One region of the Streptomyces sp. NPDC059994 genome, then DNA from elsewhere that is predicted to be linked to it. Evidence: riboswitches for the same ligand, from Rfam matches in the RefSeq annotation. Region 1 holds a riboswitch; the other holds the start of a gene.
What was found. Region 1 has a riboswitch for cobalamin ahead of ACFWA7_RS06730 ((2Fe-2S) ferredoxin domain-containing protein). Riboswitches for the same ligand answer to the same signal wherever they lie in the genome.
Positions count from the first base shown of each region.

Region 2: it holds a riboswitch for cobalamin, as region 1 does, so the genes downstream of both, ACFWA7_RS12585 (cobalamin biosynthesis protein) here and ACFWA7_RS06730 ((2Fe-2S) ferredoxin domain-containing protein) in region 1, are expected to answer to the same signal.

Region 1 is NZ_JBHWUR010000007.1:139,102-144,519, forward strand. It holds partial or broken gene ACFWA7_RS06710 (LysR family transcriptional regulator) at 380-505, shown strand; gene ACFWA7_RS06715 (hypothetical protein) at 695-871, shown strand; gene ACFWA7_RS06720 (LysR family transcriptional regulator) at 1,008-1,943, opposite strand; gene ACFWA7_RS06725 (MFS transporter) at 2,078-3,346, shown strand; cobalamin riboswitch at 3,678-3,877, shown strand; gene ACFWA7_RS06730 ((2Fe-2S) ferredoxin domain-containing protein) at 3,917-4,303, shown strand; gene ACFWA7_RS06735 (hypothetical protein) at 4,456-4,689, shown strand; gene gap (type I glyceraldehyde-3-phosphate dehydrogenase) at 5,017-5,418, opposite strand, start outside.
Region 2 is NZ_JBHWUR010000018.1:41,599-47,016, reverse strand. It holds gene ACFWA7_RS12605 (alpha/beta hydrolase) at 1-348, opposite strand, end outside; gene ACFWA7_RS12600 (class II aldolase/adducin family protein) at 396-1,082, opposite strand; gene ACFWA7_RS12595 (anion permease) at 1,291-2,565, shown strand; gene ACFWA7_RS12590 (hypothetical protein) at 2,594-2,818, shown strand; cobalamin riboswitch at 2,929-3,071, shown strand; gene ACFWA7_RS12585 (cobalamin biosynthesis protein) at 3,179-4,108, shown strand; gene ACFWA7_RS12580 (cobyric acid synthase) at 4,105-5,418, shown strand, end outside.

The DNA.
Region 1 (5,418 bases):
CGTACCGGGCACCCTTGGCGAATGCCCTTCGCGACGTAACGTCGGTCTGTTCCACCGCCTTGGTGGGGCAGGCCGACGTGGCGTTTGGGGTGGGGGTGAGGGTGTCGTTGCGTCCTGAGGCCATGAGGGTCTGCCGGAGGAGACGGTGTGGGTGGCCCGCGGCTTTCCCGAAGGGCTGTCCGGCTGTCCGCGGGCGGGATGTACTCGGCCTGGTATGCGCCGATGGGAGTTTGTGGGGTGTTGGGGTTCAGTCGGTGGGACGAGACGAAGCCCGCTGATTGGTCCAGGGGGAGCGGCGCTCACGGCCTGCGCCGATAAGTGGTCCTTCGCCCCGGGACCTCATGCGGTTCGAGGGCGAGGATCACGCGGCCAGGGCGAGCTGCGCAGAGATCCGGTCGGTGCGGTACTGCGTGCCGACGATCCGCTGGCCCGTCACCACGGCTTGAAGCTGGCGGAACTGGCTGACCGCCGCTGGTTCCAGCTCCCGCAGGGAACCGACCCGATGGAATCACATGAACGACACCCGCGAGACCGCCGTCATCATCGGGGCCTCACGGACCCTCGGCCTCGGGCTCGCTGCCGAGTATCTTCGTCGCGGCTGGGACGTCATCGGTACGGTCCGCGGCAGCCGGCGCACGGGCTCCACGACCTGGCCAAAGCCTCCGGCGGGCAACTGGCCATCGAGTCGCTGGAGTTGACCGGCCCCGAGCAGATCTCGGCACTGCGCGACCGGCTGTCACAACGCACCCTCGGCCTGCTCTTCGTCAACGCCGCCATGGACACGGCCGGGCAGTTGACGCCGTTCCACTCTGCCGCCGTCACCAGCGGTTGTCCGGGGTTTCTGGGCCGGATCGGCAGTTCGCAGCCTTGATCACTGCCAAGACACCACGACATGTGAGGCACACGGTGGGGGGGAGCCGGGGTGTGCCGACGGCCACCCCCGCCGCCGAAACCGTCCGTCACCGTCCGTCGATCCGGACACGACGCTCGAAGACGCGCGGCGGCGTTCAGCGCGGAATCACCCAGTCCGGCGCCCAGGTCCCGGTGGCGTCGTGGCCGGCCGCTGTGGCGGCGAGGTGGGCGCGGAGGGTGGCCAGTGCTGGGTGGGGGTTGTCGCGGTGCCACAGGAGCGAGTGCGGGTAGACGGGCGTCGGGTCGGTCACCGGGACGCGGCGCAGGCCGTGGCCGGCGGGCCAGACGAGGCGGGTCTGCTCACCCATGAAGGTGGCCAGGGCCGGGGTGTCGGCGATGGTGTCGAGGAGCGCGTCGGAGCCGAAGTTGGGGCCGGTCGCCTCGATGGTGAGGCCGAACTCGGCGACGAGGTCGTCGTAGTAGGCGCTCCACTCGGTACCGGGGACGAGGCCGGGCATCCAGATCCGGTGCCCGGCGAGCTGGGCGAGGGGCACCGACCGGGCGCCCGCCAGCGCGTGGGCGGGGCCGGTGAGGAGTTGGAGCGGCTCGTCGAGCACCCGGACGGACTCGATGTCCTCGGGAAGGGGCCGGCCGGGCGCGGCGAGGGCGCGGAAGGACGCGTCGATCGCACCGGACCGGACGGCGGCGATGGCCGTCTCGATGTCGAACAGCATCACCACGTCGAGCTCGATCTCGGGGTACGCGTGGTGGAAGCCGCGCATCAGACCTGACGGCGCGACGCGCGAGGCGATCACGTCTACGCGCAGCGGACGGCGGCCGGGGCGCACGGAGGTGACCGCGCGATCGGCGACGCGCAGCAGCTCGCGCGCGTGGGGCAGGAACGCCTGCCCGTCGATGGTGAGCTCGGCGCCGCGCGCGGTGCGGGTGAACAGCCGTACCCCGAGGTCGCGCTCCAGCGCGGCGATGCGCTTGGAGACAGCTTGCTGGGTGACCGCCAGCTCGGCGGCGGCCTCCTGGAACTGCCTTGCGTCAGCGGCGGCGACGAAGGTCCGGACGGTGTCGAGGTCCATGCCGACACCTTACGGGTACAACCGTTGGTTGTGGCCCGACGGTCCTGCGGTTGTTTGACCCCCGGCTGAGGCGCTCGCTTTGATGCTTCCGATCGCGGATCGGTTGTGCGGGTGAGTGACGAGGGGTGGCGGGCATGAGAATCGGGCACCGGCTGGGACATCTGCGCGGACATCGGCTGGGGCGGCGGTTCGGCTGGCTCTGGGGAGCGTACGGGACCAGCGCGCTCGGCACATGGCTCGCCTTCGGCGCGTTCCCGCTGATCGCCATCCAGGTGCTGCACGCCGGACCGGCCGAGGTCGCCGCGCTCTCCTCCGTGGGGGCTGCGGTGGGCGCGGCCGTGGCGGTGCCGCTCGGCCCGTGGGTGGAGTTCCGCCGCAAGCGGCCGGTGCTGATCGCGATGGACCTGGTGCGGTTCGCGGCGCTGCTGACGATCCCCGCCGCGTACGCGCTCGGCATGCTCACCTTCCTCCAGCTCCTGCTGGTCTCCATCGTCGTAGCAGCAGCCGACATCACCTTCCGCGCCGCCTCCGGCGCATACCTGAAGACGCTGCTGCCGGCCGAGGACCTGCTCGTCGCCAACGCCCGATTCGAGTCCACGGCCTGGACGACCACGATCATCGGACCGCCGCTGGGCGGCGCCGCGATCGGGCTCCTCGGTCCGGTGGCGACGGTGGTGGCCGACGCGGTCAGCTACCTGCTCTCGGCGCTGGGCATCCGCGCGACAGGCGGGCACGAGCCGCGGCCCGAGCGCCCGGAGGGCCCGCGCCTGCGGGCCGGGGACCTGCTCGACGGCTGGCGGTACATCCTCGCCGACACGACACTGCGTCCGCTGCTCTTCAACACCGCCTTGTTCAACGGCCTGGTGATGGCCGTCCAGCCGCTGCTGGCCGTCCTGATGCTCGGCCGACTCGGCTTCGCGCCGTGGCAGTACGGCCTCGCCTTCGCCGCGCCCTCAATCGCCGGACTGCTCGGTTCACGGCTGGCCCGACCGCTCGTCACCCGGTTCGGGCAGCACCAGGTCCTGGTCGTGGTCGGGGCGCTGCGCGCGATCTGGCCCGTCGGCCTGGCCTTTCTGGGCTCGGGCACCGCAGGGCTGCTGCTGGTGATCGGCGTCGAGCTCGGGCTCATCTTCTGCTGCGGGGTCTTCAACCCCGTCCACGCCACCTACCGCCTCGAACGCACCGCGACCGACCGCGTCGCCCGCACCCTGTCCGCCTGGGCGGTGACGACCAAAGCCACGACCGCGCTCCTGACGGCCGTCTGGGGCGTACTGGGCAGCCTGCTCGGCCCACGTACGGCCATCGGCCTGGCCGGCGTGCTCCTGCTGGCAACACCGCTGCTGCTCCCTCGCCGCGCGGCAGCGCATTTCTCCGAGCCGGAGCCGGCGCCGAGCCGCACCTGACGGGCCGCCACGGCCGTCACCGCTCGTTGGTCATCGGCCTCTGTTGCGAGACCCGCCACGCGCTCATCGGCTCGTCTGCTCCGACGGCTTCACCCTGACCGGCCCTTCGACGGCCAATCCCTCAGCATGGCTGCCGCGCCTGCGAACGCCTCAACTGCCCCCCAGAGCGCCGCACCACCCCCTCGGGCGCTCCCTGCGGATCGGCCAGAACACCACCACCTTCATCCCCTACCCCGTCACCGATCGCATGACTTGGCCAGCCAGTCCTGGCGCGCCCTCTCCGGCGGCGAACGCCAGTGCGTCCGGAGCGCCCACCCCCGCGCGACGGTGGTGACGCGCCGCCGCCCGACGTGCGACGATGCCCGACGACAAGGCGACGCGGAACGAGGAAGCCGGTGGAATTCCGGCGCGGTCCCGCCACTGTGATCGGCGAGCGAACCCCGAACAGACCACTGCCCGGACACGGGCGGGAAGGACGGGGCGAGCGGCGACCCGAGAGCCAGGAGACTCACGTCGTCGCCTCCTTGACGAAGCCGGGGCGGATCTCCCCGGAGGAGGAGCGTGAGCGGTATGCCGGAGCGGCAACCAGAAGATGGCGCCGGACGCACCCCAGCCGACTCGGCCCCGTGCCGGATCGTGGTGTGCAGGGACTGCTGCTGCGGGAGCGCGAAGGTGCCCGGAGTCGACCACGCGCAGCAGAGAGAGCGCCTTGCCGAGAACGCGCCCGTACGTGTCTCCGCCTGCCTCGACGTCTGCGAACAGGCCAACGTGATCGTCGTCCAGCCCTCTCGTGCCGCACGCGTCGCCGGTGCCCGCCCGGTCTGGCTCGGTTTGGTCAACGATCCCGACGCCACGGACGACATCGCCGCCTGGGTCCAGGCCGGCGGCCCCGGCATCGCGCCCTGCCCCGACATCCTCGACCTCTACGCCTTCACCCCCCGCCGAAGGGCTCGATGAGCACGCTTGGCCGTCCGGCCCCGGCGCCCGTCCCTGAACGGCGGCTGGTCCAAAACGTGTACCGGAGCCCGCTTGGTGGTCCACTACGCTGATCACCAAACGGTGTGCGAACGGGGGTTCGCCACTCAGCGAAATCAGGGGGAGCGGGGACCGTGGCCAAGCCTGTACGTGCCGCGATAGGGGACACCTGGATCAGGTGCAGCTTCTGCCAGGGCGATGTTTTCCGGGACCGCGAGGTGAAACTCAACAGCTCCGGGGCGGAGTTCATGAACCTCGGCTGGGCGAACGAGTCGGCAACCGGGCTGATCTGCTGGAGCTGCGGCTATGTGCTCCTGTTCGCGAACAAGAGTCTGAAGCTGTACAAGGTGGAGAAGAGCCAGGGGTGACGCCGCGTCTGGGACCCGTGCGTCAACCTCCGCCCAGCACCCGCTTCAGCTCCGCCTTGTGTCCATGCTGGACGGGCCGTGGACGCTACGGTGCTGGGCCTCGGCGTAGAGCTGGTCGTACGCCGGCCCCTGCGATCCGCTGTGCGGGCGCTGCCCGCTCCGCTTGGACGACGACGTCTCCCGCGTAGCTTTCGGTCTCGGTATGTGTCCGGCGTTGTGGGACGCCGGTTTCCAGCTGGGTGAGGCGGGTGACCAGCCCGCACGCGGCGGTGGCGACGTGCGGCCCGTGCCCGATGTCGCGGCTCGGACCGCCCCGACGCCCGGCTGTCACCGCCCGGCGAGCAGCTCCAGTGTGTCGATCACCCGGTTGGAGAAACCCCACTCGTTGTCGTACCAGGCGACCACCTTGACATGGCGGCCGTCCACCCGGGTGAGGGCCGAGTCGAAGATGGACGAGGCCGGGTTGCCCGTGATGTCGGAGGACACCAGCGCGTCCTCCGAGTACTCCAGCACGCCCGCGAGCGGCCCCTGCGCCGCCGCGCGGTAGGCGGCCAGCACGTCGTCGAGCGTCACGTCACGCTCGACGGTGGTGTTGAGCTCGACGATCGAGCCCACCGGCACGGGCACCCGGATCGAGTCGCCGGACAGCTTGCCGTCGAGGTTCGGCAGGACGTGGCCGATCGCCTTGGCCGCGCCCGTCGTGGTCGGCACGATGTTGACCCCGGCGGC
Region 2 (5,418 bases), on a different contig from region 1:
GGTGAGCCGGACCCGGTCCCCCGGCTGCGGGCTGCCCCGGGTGACCCGCTCCAGGCGGCGCACCACGGTGTCCGCCGGGTGCGGCCTGTCGACGACCTCGCCGACCACCGCGCGGATGCCGGGACCCTCGATCCCGTACGTCCCGGGGCGCAGCGAGGCCAGGCACCGGGTCAGGGCGATCCGCCCGGGCCCGGTGGCATGCACGGTGAGGTCGGGGTCGGTGGGCAGCGGGCGGCCTGGCGGCGCCTTGAGGGCCGCGTCGCTCGCGTACCGTCCGGCGGCCACCGCGGCCGCGCCGACGCCGATGAGTGTGGTGACGGCCGCTGCCGTCGCTGTAGCCGGGCGCACCCTTCCAGTGTCGGCAGTGCGCGGCGACACGGCCAGTGGGCGGGGGCCTACCGGGGCACGCCCGGGCCGGGGGCGTCCCCCTGGCCGTACCCCCGGAACTGTTCGGCGGCCCGGTCGAGGTCGGCGACGGAGAGCAGGGAGGGGGTGCGGCCGGGGACGGAGGAGGCGGCGAGCCAGAGGCGGCACATCCACTCCAGCTGGGCGGTGCGGTCGTATGCCTGGGAAAGAGTGGTTCCGTAGGTGATCGTCCCGTGGTTCTGGAGGAGACAGCCGGTGCGGCCTTCGAGGGCGCGCAGCATGTTCCGCGCCAGTTCCTCGGTCCCGTACAGCGCGTAGGGCGCGACCTGGACCGGACCACCGAGCGTGGCGGTCATGTAGTGGACCGGCGGGAGCTCGCTGACCAGCGTGGAGACGGCCGTGGCGTGCACGGCGTGGGTGTGGACGACGGCCCGGGCGTCGGTGTGCCGGTATACGGCCAGGTGCATCGGGAGCTCGCTGGTGGGCCGCAGCGTGCCGGTCACCTGGCGGCCGGCGAGGTCGACGGCGACGGTGTCGTCCGGGCCGAGGCGGTCGTAGGGGACGCCGGTGGGGGTGACCAGGACCAGGTCACCGACGCGTATGGAGACGTTGCCCGAGGTGCCCACGACCAGGCCTTCCTCGGCGGTGCGGCGCGCGGTGGCGGTCAGCTCGGCCCAGGCCGTGGCGGTCGCTCCGGAGTCCTTCGGCTCTCCCATGGGGCGATCCTCGCAGGCTCCGCGCAGCGGGCGACGGAGTGAGCAGAATCTCTTCAATGGGGTATATGGCCGGTTCGCGGGGTTTGTCAGGGCCTGGTCGCAGCAAAAACCGGTCGGATACACCGCGAAGCCCGACCCAGTTCACCTTCCGTTCATCCAGGTTACTTACGTTCGTCCAGCCACTGACGTCGAACGATTGACTGGGTAAATGGAACACATCACGCTGCTGCTCGCCATTGTGGTCGTGACAGCTCTAGTGTTCGATTTCACGAACGGTTTCCATGACACCGCCAACGCGATGGCCACGACCATCTCGACCGGCGCCCTGAAGCCCAAAGCAGCGGTCGCCATGTCCGCCGCGCTCAACCTGGTCGGCGCGTTCCTGTCGGTGGAGGTCGCCAAGACGATCTCCGGCGGGATCATCAACGAGAAGGGCATCAGAACAGAGGTCATCTTCGCGGCGCTCGTCGGCGCGATCCTCTGGAACCTGGTGACCTGGCTGCTCGGCCTGCCGTCCAGCTCCTCCCACGCCCTGTTCGGCGGTCTGATCGGCGCGGCCGTGATGTCGGCCGGCTGGTCCTCGGTGAACGGCTCGACCATCGTCACCAAGGTGCTGCTCCCCGCCGTCGCCGCCCCGATCGTCGCGGGCGTCGCCTCGATGCTGGCCACGCGCCTGACGTACCGGATCAACCGAAACGCCGACCCGGCTGCCGAGAAGGCCACCGCCAAGGGGTACCGGGCAGGACAGATCGCCTCCGCCGGGCTCGTCTCACTCGCCCACGGCACCAACGACGCGCAGAAGACCATGGGCATCATCACGCTCGCCCTGGTCGCCGGCGGTGTGCTGCACCCGGGCGCCAACCCCCCGCTGTGGGTCATCGTCTCGGCCGGCATGGCCATCGCCATGGGCACCTACCTCGGCGGCTGGCGCATCATCCGCACCATGGGCAAGGGCCTGACCGAGCTGGCGCCGCCGCAGGGCTTCGCCGCCCAGTCCGGTGCCGCGACCGTCATCCTGGCCTCCTCGCACATCGGCTTCTCGCTCTCCACCACCCAGGTCTGCTCCGGCTCCGTCATGGGCGCCGGCCTCGGCCGCAAGGGCGGTGTGGTCCGCTGGTCCACCGCGACCCGCATGTTCATCGCCTGGGGCCTGACCCTGCCCGCCGCGGGTCTGGTCGGCGCCGGCGCCGAGTTCCTGACCGGCCAGGGCACCTGGGGCATCGTCCTCGTGGCGATCCTGCTGATCGCGGGTGCCGGCTTCATCTGGAAGCTGTCGCGCCGCGAGCCGGTCGACCACAACGACGTCACTGCCGCCGCCACCCCGGCGGAGTCCCCGGCCGAGCCCGCCGGCGTCGTGACCACCGCGATCGCCGCCGTCACCCCGCCGCCCACCGCCGCCGCCGTGGCCGCCGATCTGACGGCCACCATCCCGGCTCCGGCCCCGGTGGCCCCCGTCGACCCGGCCCGCCCGGCCACCGTCTGACCCGGCCGCGCACCCCAAAGGAATCGTCATGCACATCGACTGGGCAGCTCTCGGCACCGTCTTCGGTGTCAGCCTCATCGTCACCGTCGGCCTGGTGGGCCTGTTCACCGTCGGGATCGTCGGCCTCAGCAAGCAGCAGTCGGCCGCGGCCGGCAAGGGCAACGTCGCCGTGGCCCGCACCACCGCCTACCTCTGCTTCGCGCTCTGCGCGGCGGCCGTCGCGTACGGCATCAGTCTGATCGTCGGCAAGTAGCCCGGCCAGCAGCGCCGCACACACCTCGAACCGCCTTCCGGCCCGGCCGGAGGGCGGTTCTCTGTGTGCCCCAACACACTCTCCCGTCGCAGGTCAGCAGCGAGTTGACGGGCGTTCCCGGGCATGGTGGACTGCCCGAGCCATTTACGGCGGCAGAAGAGGAAGCCGGTGCGAATCCGGCGCGGTCCCGCCACTGTCATCGGGGAATCATCCCCGTGAGCCAGGAACTCTCACCGCCGGTCGACGTCGTACCAGGGCGCGGACACCCTGAGTGAGGACATACCGCCATGCGCGCCTGCCTGTTGCCGGCACCTCCCGGAAGTACCAGAGTTCTTCGCGGCGTTGCGGCGGGCTGATCCCATGCGTGCCGATCGCACTTTCGCGTACGGCGCCACCGCCGGTCTCCTCGGCGACCTCCTCCTCGGCGATCCCCGCCGCGGACACCCGGTCGCCGCGTTCGGCCGTGCCGCGGCCGCCGTGGAGCGCACGCTGTGGCGCGACCACCGGGGCTGGGGCGCGCTGCACACCGCCGTGTGCGCCGGAGGCGCCGCGGGCGCCGCACTGCTCGCCACGCGCGCGGTACGAAAGCTTCCCACCGCGTCCGTCGCGCTGACCGCCGCCGCCACCTGGGCCGTCGTGGGCGGCACTTCGCTGGGCCGGGAGGCCCGCGCGATCGGCGAGGCGCTGGAGGCCGGGGACGTCGAGGCGGCCCGCGCGCGCCTGCCGCACCTGTGCGGGCGCGACCCGCAGTCCCTGGACGCGCCCGGCATCGCGCGCGCGGTCGTCGAGTCCGTCGCCGAGAACACCTCCGACGCCGTGGTGGGCGCGCTGGTGTGGGGGGCGCTCGCGGGGGTTCCGGGCCTGGTCGCGTTCCGCGCGGTCAACACGCTGGACGCGATGGTCGGCCACCGCTCGCCGCGCCATCGGCGGTACGGGTGGGCCTCGGCGCGCCTGGACGATGTGGCGGGCTGGCCGGGCGCCCGGCTCACCGCCGCACTGGCGGTGGCCGCCGGGGGCGCGCCGCGCGCCGCCACGCGCGCGTGGCGGGACGACGCCCGCAAGCACCCGAGCCCCAACGCCGGTCCCGTCGAGGCGTCGTTCGCGGGCGCGCTCGGCGTACGGCTCGGCGGCACCCTCTCGTACGGCGGCCGTGTCGAGCACCGGCCCGTGCTGAACGGGGGCGGCCGGGCGGTGGAAGTCCCGGACATCGAGCGGGCGGTGCGGCTGTCGCGCCGGGTGGGCTGGCTGGCGCTGGCTGTGGCGATCGCGGTGAGGAAGGTACGTACATGAGCGGCGGACTGCTGGTCGCGGGCACCACATCGGACGCGGGCAAGAGCGTCGTCACCGCCGGGATCTGCCGGTGGCTGGTGCGCCAGGGCGTGAAGGTCGCGCCGTTCAAGGGGCAGAACATGTCCCTCAACTCGTTCGTCACGCGCGAGGGCGCCGAGATCGGGCGGGCGCAGGCGATGCAGGCGCAGGCGGCGCGCGTCGAGCCGTCCGCGCTGATGAACCCCGTGCTGCTCAAGCCGGGGAGCGACCGGTCGAGCCAGGTCGTACTGATGGGCAGGCCGGTGGGCGAGCTGAGCGCCGGCGGCTACCACGGCGGACGCCAGGAAGCGCTTCTCGGCACCGTCGTGGACTGTCTGGAGCGGCTGCGGGGCACGTATGACGCCGTGATCTGCGAGGGGGCGGGCAGTCCGGCCGAGATCAATCTGCGGCGCACGGACATCGTCAACATGGGCATCGCGCGCGCCGCGAAGCTTCCGGTGGTGGTGGTCGGCGATATCGACCGGGGCGGGGTGTTCGCCTCGTTCTTCGGTACGACGGCGCTGCTGAGCCCCGAGGACCAGGCGCTGGTCGCCGGGTACATCGTCAACAAGTTCCGGGGCGACGTCTCGCTCCTCGAACCCGGCATCGACATGCTGCGCGGGCTCACCGGACGCCACACGTACGGGATCCTGCCGTTCGCGCACGGGCTCGGCATCGATGAGGAGGATGGCCTGCGGGTTTCCCTTCGCGGCGCCGTGCGCGAGTCGGTGGTGGCGCCGCCGGTGGGCGACGACGTGCTGCGGGTCGCGGTCTGCGCGGTCCCGCTGATGTCCAACTTCACGGACGTGGACGCGCTCGCCGCCGAACCGGGCGTGATCGTACGGTTCGTGGACCGGCCCGAGGAACTGGCCGACGCGGATCTGGTCGTCGTGCCGGGAACCCGGGGCACGGTCCGGGCGTTGGAATGGCTGAGGGAACGGGGGCTGGCGCGGGAGCTGGCGCGCAGGGCGGCCGAGGGGCGTCCGGTGCTGGGGATCTGCGGCGGATTCCAGGTGCTCGGAGAGCACATCGAGGACGAGGTCGAGTCACGGGCGGGCGCCGTGGCGGGGCTCGGACTGCTGCCCGTACGGGTGCGGTTCGCGGCCGAGAAGACACTTGCACGGCCGACCGGCGAGGCGCTGGGCGAGCCCGTGGAGGGATACGAGATCCACCACGGCGTCGCTCAAGTGCTGGGCGGGGAAGCCTTCTTGGACGGATGCCGGGTCGGTGCGGTCTGGGGCACGCACTGGCACGGGTCACTTGAGAGCGACGGATTCAGACGACGGTTCCTG